DNA from 2 places in the Psychrobacillus sp. FSL W7-1457 genome. Region 1 is predicted to be linked to the other one. Evidence: riboswitches for the same ligand, from Rfam matches in the RefSeq annotation. Region 1 holds a riboswitch; the other holds the start of a gene.
What was found. Region 1 has a riboswitch for lysine ahead of NSQ95_RS13515 (Na+/H+ antiporter NhaC family protein). Riboswitches for the same ligand answer to the same signal wherever they lie in the genome.

Region 1 (5,971 bases):
GCTTTAATAATTCTAAAGAACGGTCATATTGTGCACGTGCTCTAACTCTAGGAGTTAATCGACGTACCGTTTCAATATTATGATTCAGGATATCTGGCTTCGCATCCATAATGTTACGGATGTTTTGCTCAATGCCCCCCATATCCGATGGAAGAACTTCAATTGTAGTAAAAGGATTTTTTCTTCGAATTGCACGGATCGTTTCTGCAAAAACCTCTGAGCCGCCATCTTTTAAGTCATCCCTTGCTACAGCCGTCACTACCGCATGCTTAAGATTCATAATAACAACTGAATCTGCCACACGTTCTGGCTCAGCTAAATCTAATTCATTTGGAAGGCCAGTTTTTACAGCACAGAAGCGACATGCTCTTGTACAAATTGCTCCAAGAATCATAAATGTAGCAGTACGACGAGATCCCCAGCACTCATGAATATTAGGGCATCTTGCCTCTTCACACACAGTATTTAGATTGTTTTCGCGCATTAATTTTTTTAAGCCTTTATAATCTTCATTCGTATTTAGCTTTATTTTGAGCCATTCAGGCTTGCGCTCATGTTGTTCTTTTGGTGGCTTACATGATGTCACGATTCCATCCCCCATTTCAAATAATCTGACTTCACTGTTGTCAATGTACCATATTATTTGAATTCAAACAACCTTCTAAAAAAGCTAAATAGAATACTTGTTCCCACTTTTATTACTAAGGGTCCAAAACCCAAATAATAGAATGAGGATTCCTACTACTGTTATTAATCCTATCATGACAGAGCCTGTCAATCCTAATACTAAGTATCCGATTGCAGCTATTATCGCACTAGTTATTGCATAAGGCAGCTGTGTCATCACATGATCAATGACATTAACTCCAGCTCCCGTAGCCGACATGATCGTAGTGTCCGAAATCGGTGAACAATGGTCTCCGAAAACTGCTCCTGCCAATACTGCTGCTAATACTGGTAGCAATAGCTGAGGATCGATTGCCATAATAATGCTTGCACCAATCGGAAGCAAGATACCAAACGAACCCCAGGATGAACCTGTAGCAAAGGCCATAAAAGCAGTCAGCACAAACAGTAATACTGGAATAATACCTACTGGGATATTATTTTCTGTAACAATCGTTGCAAGGAATGCACCTGTTTCTAAGGCTGTAATAAGGTAAGATAATGCCCATGCGAATACAAGAATCAAAATGGCAGGAAGCATAGATTGAATGCCTGTACGTAAAGCCTTCCACACGTAGCTCATGTTAGCATTTGGGTTAACCTTGAATTGGCGAGCGTATAACAGGAAAGCTAAAATACTTGCTACCAATCCAGCTATAAATAATGAAAAAGGAACATCTGTATTTTCAAAGATGACAAATATATCTAAACTTCCTCCGGACAACTGATAGCCCGTCCAGAACATCAACCCTAACGTCACCACTACTAAAGAGATGATTGGAAGTAATAAATCGATCACTTTCCCATACTGATTGTCAGGAAAATCTCCATCCATATCTCCCGGATTAGTTTTATTAGGATCAAATAATACTCCTGTTTCCTTCGCACGCTTTTCATGCTTCTTCATCTCAAATAAATCAAAATCTGTCCAAGCCGTAAAGAATACGATCGCCAAAGTAGCTATTACATAGAAGTTCATAGGCGCCATTGTGATAAAAGCTTCTAGCGGAGTATATTCTGTTACAGCATGTGTTGTGAAAATAACACCTAGCTGGCTTATCAAAAATGCTCCCCAGCTAGAAACTGGTGAGATTACACATATCGGTGCTGATGTAGAATCGATGAAATAGGCTAGCTTTGCACGAGAAACCTTATGCGAATCCGTAATTGGTCTTGCAATTTGCCCTACTGCTAATGCATTAAAATAATCGTCCACAAAAATAATGATTCCTAAAAAGGCTGTTAATAGTTTAGAGCCTCTTTTCGTTTTAATTCGCTTGATCGCCCAATTAGCGAAAGCTGTGCTTCCTCCTGACAGGCTGACAAAAGCAGTAACTACACCTAACAAGAGAATGAACAATAAAATATATATGTTATATACATTTAAACCCCCATCCCAAAAAGAGATTTTAAAGGAATTCCATAACATTAACAAAGATCCAACAGGGCTAAATTCCTCTACTAGTAAGGCTGCAGAAAGAATACCTGCTCCTAACGATAACAAGACCCTTTTTGTCAATAAAACCATGATGATTGCCAATAGCGGTGGCACTAACGAAAAAATTGTATTCTCCAAAACTGTTCCTCCTTGAAAATAGAAAAGCCAACCTATAGTATTTTATAGGTTGGCTTATACATGAAATTTTAGTTATAACACTTTGTTTCACTTTTGTAGCTCCCCATCTATATGTCCCCATATACATGACAGTGTTATTCTTGTTCAAAATAACCCCAACTAAGCATCCTTGACTAGACATACTTAGTTTCGGCAAAACTTCCTTTCTATTACGATCCTTGGAGTCACCCTCCCGTAACATACTATTAAGCAATGCGGCCTCTACCTATTTATTATTCATTTTTATCTATTCTAACAGTAATTTAAGAAAAATGAAGTTTTTTTAATCTTCCGGTAACGGTATAGGTACCTCCACCGATGGAGCAGCCGACCCATCCCCACCTGTATAAATGTGAGGAACCTGCCCTTGTACTAGACCCATGGCTACTGGTATATTCTGTTCCACTACACTCATTTTACTAGCAAGCGGGACGATGATTTGTACGTTCACCTTAATGTGGATACTAATTTCTACATACGCATTATTAATACCGAACTCGGTAATAGTAGGCACCACATTTGACTGAACGTTTCCGATCACGTGGAATCGAATAGGTATTTTTGGACCTAAATTCCCGATCAAAGGTATATTCGTTGCTTGCCCCATCGGAACAAAAAATACGACTCCACCTTGGTCTTCCATTGTTTGCTTATCATACTCAATATCATCCAAGTAAGGAAGACTTGATAAATTCCCTTGTTCAGCCTGTTCTAAATGGGATTGTACTAAACTATTTGTATCAGATAGCACTCGGTTAATAATTTCTGTATTGAATTTGGTTGTAACCATATTTTTGCTATCCGAAGGAACCTCTTCAATAATATCGTTTACATCTAGAACATTTGCTGTACGCGAGTTAATCGCCTTACTTATTACCATAGAGGCAATCTTGTTAGTTTGCACCTCAGCATATTGTAAATAAGTGGGAGTCAGTTGCGCATTTATATAATAAAATACGTAAGCCACTGACAATAAAAAGCATGTTAAAAAGATGGCTAATTTGCGTTGAGTGCTAAAAAATATGAAACGCTTCTTCTTTTTGCGATAAAACAACGAAAAAACCTCCTCATTACTTTTATGTAACGAGGAGGTCTATTATGCCCTACATTTATTCTCTTCCTTTATTCCATACCATTTTATAACGTCCCGTATAGTTTCTGGCATAATATATTGTTTCTTCGCGGTCTTAAAAGAAGGAAAGAAAAATCCAAAAGTAAACATGTCTAGCGTCGCCAGCCGGTACGTTTGATGTAACGTTAATGGCTCACCTTTAATCAAAAGCTGCCCATGCATATCTTGTTCAACCTGTTCAAATAAAATAGCCCCTAAATACTTACCACGAAATCCGAGACCCTTCACTTCTAAATTTGGCCATTTTTCGTTTTTTGAAAGCTCCATCACCTCTAGCAGCTCAGCTCCACTTAATGTAACGATACATGGATTAATGGGGTGAGGCAGGCATTGATGTAGATCCCAAGCAGTGACAGGTCCCTCCGGTAAATCCTTTAAGAAAATTCCTGCAGGAAACATGGCACAATCTGCATTCGTGTATGCTAGCAATGCCTTTCCAAAGAAATTCGCTAACTCAGACCCATTGAACCACTCTTTTTTTAACAAGGAATTGCTTGTAAAAACAGGATAAGATAGCTTTTCTTTACCGATTCGCTCCCAATTTTCCATCGTGTGTCCTGCATTTTGAGGGACTGGCAACTCGTCTGTAGGGTAGACAACAGCCTGTTTAGAAACAACTCTTTTCATGGAATGGTCATATTCAAGACTCACATAGCCCACATACATCCCAAATTTCCCTGTAGCGGCCTGCAATGTATTCCCAACCATTTTCCCTTCCTCGAACAAATGATGCGTGTGTGCTCCTAAAATTAAGTCCAGAGACGGTATCAGCTCACATAGCTCTTCATCCTTAGACTTTCCTAAATGAGACATACAAATAAGGACATCGACATGAGGAGAAATCTGATCAGCAACTGCCTGCAGTCTAGGAAGAGGATCCTGCAATCTCCACCCAAGCTTTTCATAATAAACACTATAATCCGCAGTAGCAGCTATAATCCCAATTCGTATTCCAGAGGCCGTCTGATGAATTTTATAAGGCTTCACCCACCTAGGGATATTCCCTTCCAAATCCGTAAAATTGGAAACTATGACCTCGAATTTAGCCTGTTCATATAATGAATCCAATTCTTCGTGACTCAATGTGATTCCTTCATTGTTTCCAATCGTTGCATAATCATATCGGGCTTCATTTAAGAGCTTCACGTTCCCCTTCCCAAGTGTTCCCTCTGTGTATATATTCGAGCGATCCACATGATCACCGATATCTAATATCAGAGAGGAATCGCTTGCATGCTTTTTACGTCTTTCAGAGAGAAAGTGATGGATAGACGGCCAATTTTCTAAATGACTATGTAAATCATTTGTATGATAAATATGAATGGTCTCTCTCAGCTTTCTCACCTCTTTTTTATACGGGCTATCGCTCGCCTTTATTAAAATAGCCCATCTATAATAGATCTTATTCCTAGCAATAGCAGTACTATTCTAAGTGCTGTAACAAGTGTTTCCGAGTTTAGCTTTTTATTGAGCTTAGCACCTATCTTAGCGCCAATATAGGCAGCAGGGATGACAGGTATCGTATATAGCCATGGTACGTTTCCTAAAGATATATGTGTAGCAGAGTTCACAATAGACGATAAAAAGACCATAAACATAGACGTTCCGACTGCCACATGGGGCGGAAACAGAAATAATAGAATCATGGCCGGCACAATCATCGAGCCTCCACCAATTCCAAACAACCCGGAAGCAAAACCTATAAAAAAGGTTAAAGCTAGTGCAAACCAGACTGGATATCCATATACATATGTATTTTCCCCATCCTCAAAGGTACGCTTCTTGCCATGCTTGACAAACCATTGAACGGGCTTCAAATATTTACGAACTAGCAAAAGAACGGATAAAATGACAAGCAATATACCAAAGTATAGGTTAAACGAAGGGAGATCTAATCCTTTGTTTACCCAAGCACCTAAAATGGTTCCCGGGATACTTCCTATAAAAAATATAAATCCACTTTTAAAATCCACCGTCTTAGACTTCATATAAGAAAGCGTAGAAGACAGACCAATAAAAATCATCATAACAACAGATAAACCTACAACACTCTGAGGCGTAATATTAGGAATCAAATCCAGCGTCGTACCAAGGAATAGCACGGCTGGTACTAAAATAACTCCGCCTCCTAATCCCACTAGTGCACCGATCGTCCCTGAAAAAAGCCCGCTCAGTACTAATAAAAACCATTCCATTTAAAAATCCCCTTCGAAAAGATTTAATTGCTTAGGCGCAAGTCCATCAAATTCTAAATTAAGCATTTGCTGAAAGGCTTTAGCATTTTTAGCAGCATGACCACCAGAGTTATTATTGAATACAACAAGCACCTCGGAAGCCTGCTTAGATAAAACCTCACAAACTGACTGAATATAAGCAAGCTCCTGCTCATTATAATCATATAAATAGCGGACTTCTCTCCACTTTTCGTTGTTCCCTGGATTCTTCCACCCATAAAAGTTTCTCCCATGTAGACGGACCAACACTTTATCAGAAGTAGCAACCGGCACTACAGGTATGCTGCCTTCACCATTTTGTGGCTCATCGCAGACACTATGATG
Region 2 (5,971 bases), 1.1 Mb from region 1:
TGATATCATGCTTATTATCTAAAATATTATTTCCTTTATAAATAATTTGTCCCCCACTAGGCTTTTCCAATAAATTAACACATCGCAGAAGTGTTGATTTGCCCGATCCTGAAGAGCCTATGATACATACAACCTCACCTTTTTTTACAGAGAAATTTATATCTTTTAAAACTGCATGTGCTCCAAAGGATTTGCTTAGATGTTGAATATCAATTACGTGTTCCATATTTGCTCCTCCTTTGTTTACTTGTTTTCATAAGGACCTTTTGGCAGTACAGCCATTTGCATAGGCTGACCAATGACAGTGTAATTTTCGGGTCCATCTAGTTTCTTTTCAAAATGTCGTAAAATTAATGTAACCGCAAACGTCATGATGAAGTATAAAATACAAGCTACAAAGAATGACTCAAAATATCTGAAATTGTTTCCAGCTACAGACTTCGTTTGGAAGTATAATTCCGTTACCCCTATCACATTTAAAACAGAGGTATCTTTAATATTAATGATGAATTGGTTGCCCGTTGCTGGAAGTATGTTACGGATAACCTGGGGTAACACAACATATAGCATAGTTTGAATGTGATTCATCCCTATCGCTTGTGATGCCTCAAATTGTCCCTTATCAATTGAAATGACTCCCCCCCGAACAATTTCAGCCATATACGCTCCCGTATTAATAGATACAATAAAAATTGCTGCTAGTAAACGATCCATATCTAACCCAAAGGCCAGTGATGATCCATAAAAGATGACCATAGCTTGGACGATCATTGGTGTCCCTCGGAAGAATTCTATATAGATGGACAGAATAAGATTAACCAGCTTTAAAAAATATCTACTTACCCTCTTTTCAGGTAGTGGGATGGTCCTAATAACGCCTGCTAATAATCCAATGATTGCTCCTACAATAGTTCCTATAATAGAAATCAACAGGGTTACTCCTGCTCCACGCAAAAACATCGGCCAGTTATTGGTGATAATGGAGATAATCCATTCTAAACTCATTGTCTTCCTCCTTACACTTTCTGTTGCCTCGAACATCCACTAACCAATTGCGTAAGTACTTTAAAAAATGAAACGGCTGCTTTTATTAGCAGCCGTTAGTATACTTATTCTGCAGCTGGTTGATTGGAAATAGCATTATCCATAATTTCTTGACGCTCTTCTTCTGAAATTCCTGCTAATATTTCATTTATTTTATCTGTTAAATCGCTACCTTTTTTCAATCCTACTGCAACAGCTGTTTCTTCTTCATCTGCAACAAATCCTTCTTCGAATTCAACCATGCTGAAGTTGTCATTTGCAGAGGAAGCACTAATTCCTTCTGGACGTTCAGATACATAACCGTCGATCATACCAGATTCCAGTGCTACACGCATTGCTGGAAAGTTATCTGATGCAGGCTGTTTTTTTACACCTTTAATTTGGTCTATCACTCCGTAGTGAGAAGTATTTAATTGGCCTGTGACTTTTGCTCCATTAAAGTCTTGAATGGAAGTGGCACCCTCAAATTTTCCGCCCTTTTTTACAACCATAACAAAGTTGGAAGTATAATAGTTTTCAGAGAAATCGATTGTTTTTTTACGCTCTGCTGTTGGTGACATTCCAGCAATAATTGCATCAATCTTACCCGAAGTTAAAGCTGGAACTAGACCGTCCCATTCGGTTTTAACGATTACCAGTTCTTTACCTAAGCCTTCTGCAATTTTTTTAGCAATTTCTACATCGTATCCACCAGCATACTCTGCGTTACCGTCCAATTTTACTCCACCGTTTTTGTCGTCCATTTGAGTCCAGTTGAAGGGGGCATATCCTGCCTCAAGTCCTACAGTAAATGTATCTTGAGCAGATGCTGATCCACTGCTTTCTTCCTCTTTAGTTCCACAAGCAGCAAGCAATAAAAAAATGGATAGTAAAAATGTTAATGTAAATAGTCTCTTTTTCATCTCTAGTAATCTCCTTTTTTAAAGTTATTATATGTATGCAACCATACAAAAAGGACAACTGTACAAAAAAAGACTTGAGGTAGACTCAGGTCATAATGTATGGTTGCCCTAAATCCTCTACTTTTCCCCATGAGATAGCACACCATTATAAACCGGGACGTTTATAACGGACAGTCCTGCAATTCTTCACTGCAGACCCAGCATGTAATAATGAGTTTATTACAAGCTTCGGCGACATTTCCTTCTCCTTAGTATCTAAGCATCTCAAGCTCCTCTAAGGACTGTTAAATATCGCGCCTCTACCTCACTTATAAAAGCGAGGTTATATTCAATTAGTTGTTCATAGTCTACAATAGAGATTTTCATCTGTCAACAAACATTCTATTGATTAATCAAAATATTACTATTTTTAAAACTTCATTATTCTAAATAGAAACGAACAGTCTTATTTAAAAAATGAACCAATAATACGGGGAATAAATAAGAAAAAATCTGCTAAAGTAAATGTATTTTCCACTTTATCAAAGACATCCATTTTTGACTTTTCGTTCGGTTTGTATGTCGTTACTGTATCGCCTTGAATTGGCTCAATCCCATCATTGAAACTTATACGTATAGAATGGCAGTTCACATAATCAGACGAATCCATCACCTGAAAATGTATATGAGGCTCAGAGGAGTTTCCAGAATTTCCACAAAGGCCAATTGTTTGTCCCTGCTTCACCGCGTCTCCTTCTTTTACTACTATAGAATATTGTTTAAAATGCGCAAGCAAGCTATATTCTCTATTTTTATGCTCCAAAATGACATAGTTTCCGGCTGGTTCTTTTTCATTCATTTCTCCGGGAATATTATCTACAATATTATTCATAACCTTTACTACCTTACCGTCTGCTGGCGCAACTACCTCTTTATCAAAAGCATAGTAACTTTCATTGAGTAATCTATCCTTATACGTCTGACCATCCTTCATCCTCACTAAATCATATGCATAGCGCTGAGATTCATAAACGTAATGATAATTAAGAAATTCATTCGTCCCACCCCAGAAAACAAGCCATTCTTCTTTAATAGGCATTATATATTTATTTTTGGTGTAACGTTGATCGCTTTTAGGGAAGGTTACATAAGGTTTTAATACTATGCCCTGGATGTAGTTAGCCGTATCAAAGGTTACACTAACTATTCTCTCCTTATTGTTATCTAACCATAAATACTGAGTTGAATAACCCATTTCGATCTTTTTATACATTTGGTAGCTTTCAACACCGTGATTAAAGGAAATGGCTAAATCAGTAAATTGGTCCAGTGATACTAGCTCTTTAAATTCTTTAACGCATTGGTTATAAATTTCTTCATGGTTTCCATATAAGAATACTTCTCCAAACCTTTCTGGAGTTATAAATTCCTCTACATTCATGGCTCTGTTTACCTCCAATTTATAACACTGTCAGTATTTATCATGTAATACGGAAAAAGTTAACTAAGGTTTCACTTAATATGAAAAGTAAAAGGAAACGAGGGTGTAGATTCTCCGTTTCCTTTTGTTGATTTTATTTATTTCTTTTTTGTATTGTTGATATCGAAGGAAAAGTTTCACATGGAACATAAATAGAAATTGAGAATAGCCTACATCTACACTTTGAAGGGTAGACATAGGCCTTAAACTAAAAGAGTGGAAATGACAATCTTGCGTAGTCATTCCCACCCTAAATCAATTATTTTTGTATAAACATTTGAGTCCAATAGTTTCCGTCTTTCACGTAACCTACCCCAATATGAGTATAGTTTTTGTTTAAGATATTGGCTCTATGTCCTTCACTATTCATCCAAGCGTTAACTACTGCTTTCGCAGTCGTTTGACCTTGTGCGATATTTTCTCCTGCTGATTTATAGCTAATTCCAAAATTCTTCATCATTGTAAATGGAGTTCCATAAACAGGACTTGTATGGCTAAAATATTTTTGATCGTGCATATCTTGTGATTTATATTGTGCCACTCTTCCTAGCTCCCAGTCATAGCTTAATGGAGACAGGCCAGCATTTGCTCTTTCAACATTTACCAGTTTAATTACATCTTGTTCAATGTTATAAGAATCTTTTGTAGGAACATTTATTTTTTGTCCTGGATAAATAAGATTTGGATTTTCTAACTGAGGATTTTTCTCAATTAATTCTGAAACTCCAGTTTGTGTTTTTACTGCTATTTTCCATAGAGAATCTCCTGATACAACGGTATAGGTATTAGCTGCAAATGCAGTTAGTGGTAATAATAAAGAAATTGCGACTGCTACTGCAGCAACTTTTAATTTGGTTCTAAACAAGGTAATCTTCCTTTCTTTTTTTTACTCTATTAATATAGTAAAATAAAAAAGTCCTATAAATCACCCCTTAATAATTGGATGTAATTTTACAGTTAGATTACAAAGAAAAACAAATAAAAGAGAAAGCTTGATAGTATGGGGAAAATAATTGGTTCAAAGGTAACACTTTTGAAATATTCAAGGAGGAAAATTCCTCTATAGACAAATTCTTTTTATAATTTTTCCGTTTTTTTAAAAGTTAGGTTAAGTCTACTGTCCTATACAACAATGAGTGTTTAAGATATATTAAAAACAGGTGATTATATGAATATTAAAAATTATTTAAACAACGAACGTTTTCTCTCTGGAACAACTATGAAAGACCCTACTGCTTGGGAAGAGAACAATATGGCCTTACACATCTGTGAAAATCCACTACACATAATAGAAAATCGCAAGAAATTAGCGGCCCAGATCAATTGCAGTTTAGATAATTTCGTTTGTGCCAATCAAACCCATAGTGCAAATTTCTATAAAGTTACTGCGATTGATAAAGGGCATGGAGCAACGCTTTTGGAAACTGCTATTAAGGACACAGACGCTCTTTACACATTTGAACCAAACCTATTGTTATGCAGTTTTACAGCAGATTGCGTACCAGTCATTTTTTATAATGAAACTAATGGGCTTATTGGAGTCATTCACTCTGGTTGGCAAGGAACCATCAAGGAAATTACAAGCCAACTATTTGAGCATCTGAAAACACACGAACAATGCAACCCAGCTGACTTTCATGTACAAATAGGCACTGCACTAAGCCAAGAAAAGTTTGAAGTGGATGAAGATGTCTACACAAAATTTAAGAACCTAGGGTATGCAGATGACTTTATGTATTACAGAGAAGAAACAGGTAAATATCATATCGATAATCAATTGACCGTTCAAAAGCAGTGTGAACTGGCTGGTATACCGCTTGAACAGATTTCTATAGATCGCACATGTACTTTTTTAAGTCCAGATGGCTTCTCTTACCGAGAGGATAGAAATACTGGGAGACATTTAAGTTTTATAATGAGGAAGAAATAACTTTCTAAAATAGGCTGTAATCTCTTTAATCAATTAATAGACGTCTCATTACTAAAAATGTTACTCAAGCTTCATTTAAACAGCCCGGTTCTTCACAGAATTGGGCTGTTTTTTTAAGTAAAGTATTCAAATTTTGCATTAGGAAAGAACTTTTCCATATAACTATATAGATGCTCTTTGATGTCTTCCTCTTCTTCTTTTTGATAAATGTATTTTCCTATACCATACTTCCCCCATTTTATTCTTCGGGATTCTTCGTCCAGTTCAAGCTTAGTCATTGGGTAGTTTTTTTCGATTACCTTTTTAGCTGGCTTCGTAAAACGATGCTGGATGAATTCAAAGGTAATATCATCTCGTGCATCCTTCGGAAGCTCTGCATCTAATCGTTCAAACATATGATAATACCCTTCTTTCCACCCTTCATGAAGATATATAGGAGCGACAATGAACCCAAGTGGATATCCTGCTCTCGCAACCTTTCCTGCAGCCTCAATCCTCTTGTCTAATGGAGAAGTACCAGGCTCAAAATTTTTAATCACATAATCTGCATTTACACTAAAGCGAAATCTGGTTTTTCCATTATGCTTTGCATCCAATAAATGATCTACAAAGTGAAATTTTGTCACAAATCGTAGT

Region 2: another riboswitch for lysine. It lies ahead of NSQ95_RS19170 (transporter substrate-binding domain-containing protein); the one in region 1 lies ahead of NSQ95_RS13515 (Na+/H+ antiporter NhaC family protein).

Annotation. Positions count from the first base shown of each region.
Region 1 covers NZ_CP151993.1:2,752,427-2,758,397, forward strand. The annotation lists gene lipA (lipoyl synthase) at 1-601, opposite strand, end outside; gene NSQ95_RS13515 (Na+/H+ antiporter NhaC family protein) at 671-2,242, opposite strand; lysine riboswitch at 2,331-2,514, opposite strand; gene yunB (sporulation protein YunB) at 2,565-3,335, opposite strand; gene NSQ95_RS13525 (bifunctional UDP-sugar hydrolase/5'-nucleotidase) at 3,378-4,757, opposite strand; gene NSQ95_RS13530 (sulfite exporter TauE/SafE family protein) at 4,790-5,608, opposite strand; gene NSQ95_RS13535 (DUF72 domain-containing protein) at 5,609-5,971, opposite strand, start outside.
Region 2 covers NZ_CP151993.1:3,886,319-3,892,289, forward strand. The annotation lists gene NSQ95_RS19160 (amino acid ABC transporter ATP-binding protein) at 1-226, opposite strand, end outside; gene NSQ95_RS19165 (amino acid ABC transporter permease) at 244-1,005, opposite strand; gene NSQ95_RS19170 (transporter substrate-binding domain-containing protein) at 1,110-1,946, opposite strand; lysine riboswitch at 2,074-2,256, opposite strand; gene NSQ95_RS19175 (M23 family metallopeptidase) at 2,392-3,366, opposite strand; gene safA (SafA/ExsA family spore coat assembly protein) at 3,665-4,270, opposite strand; gene pgeF (peptidoglycan editing factor PgeF) at 4,574-5,335, shown strand; gene splB (spore photoproduct lyase) at 5,449-5,971, opposite strand, start outside.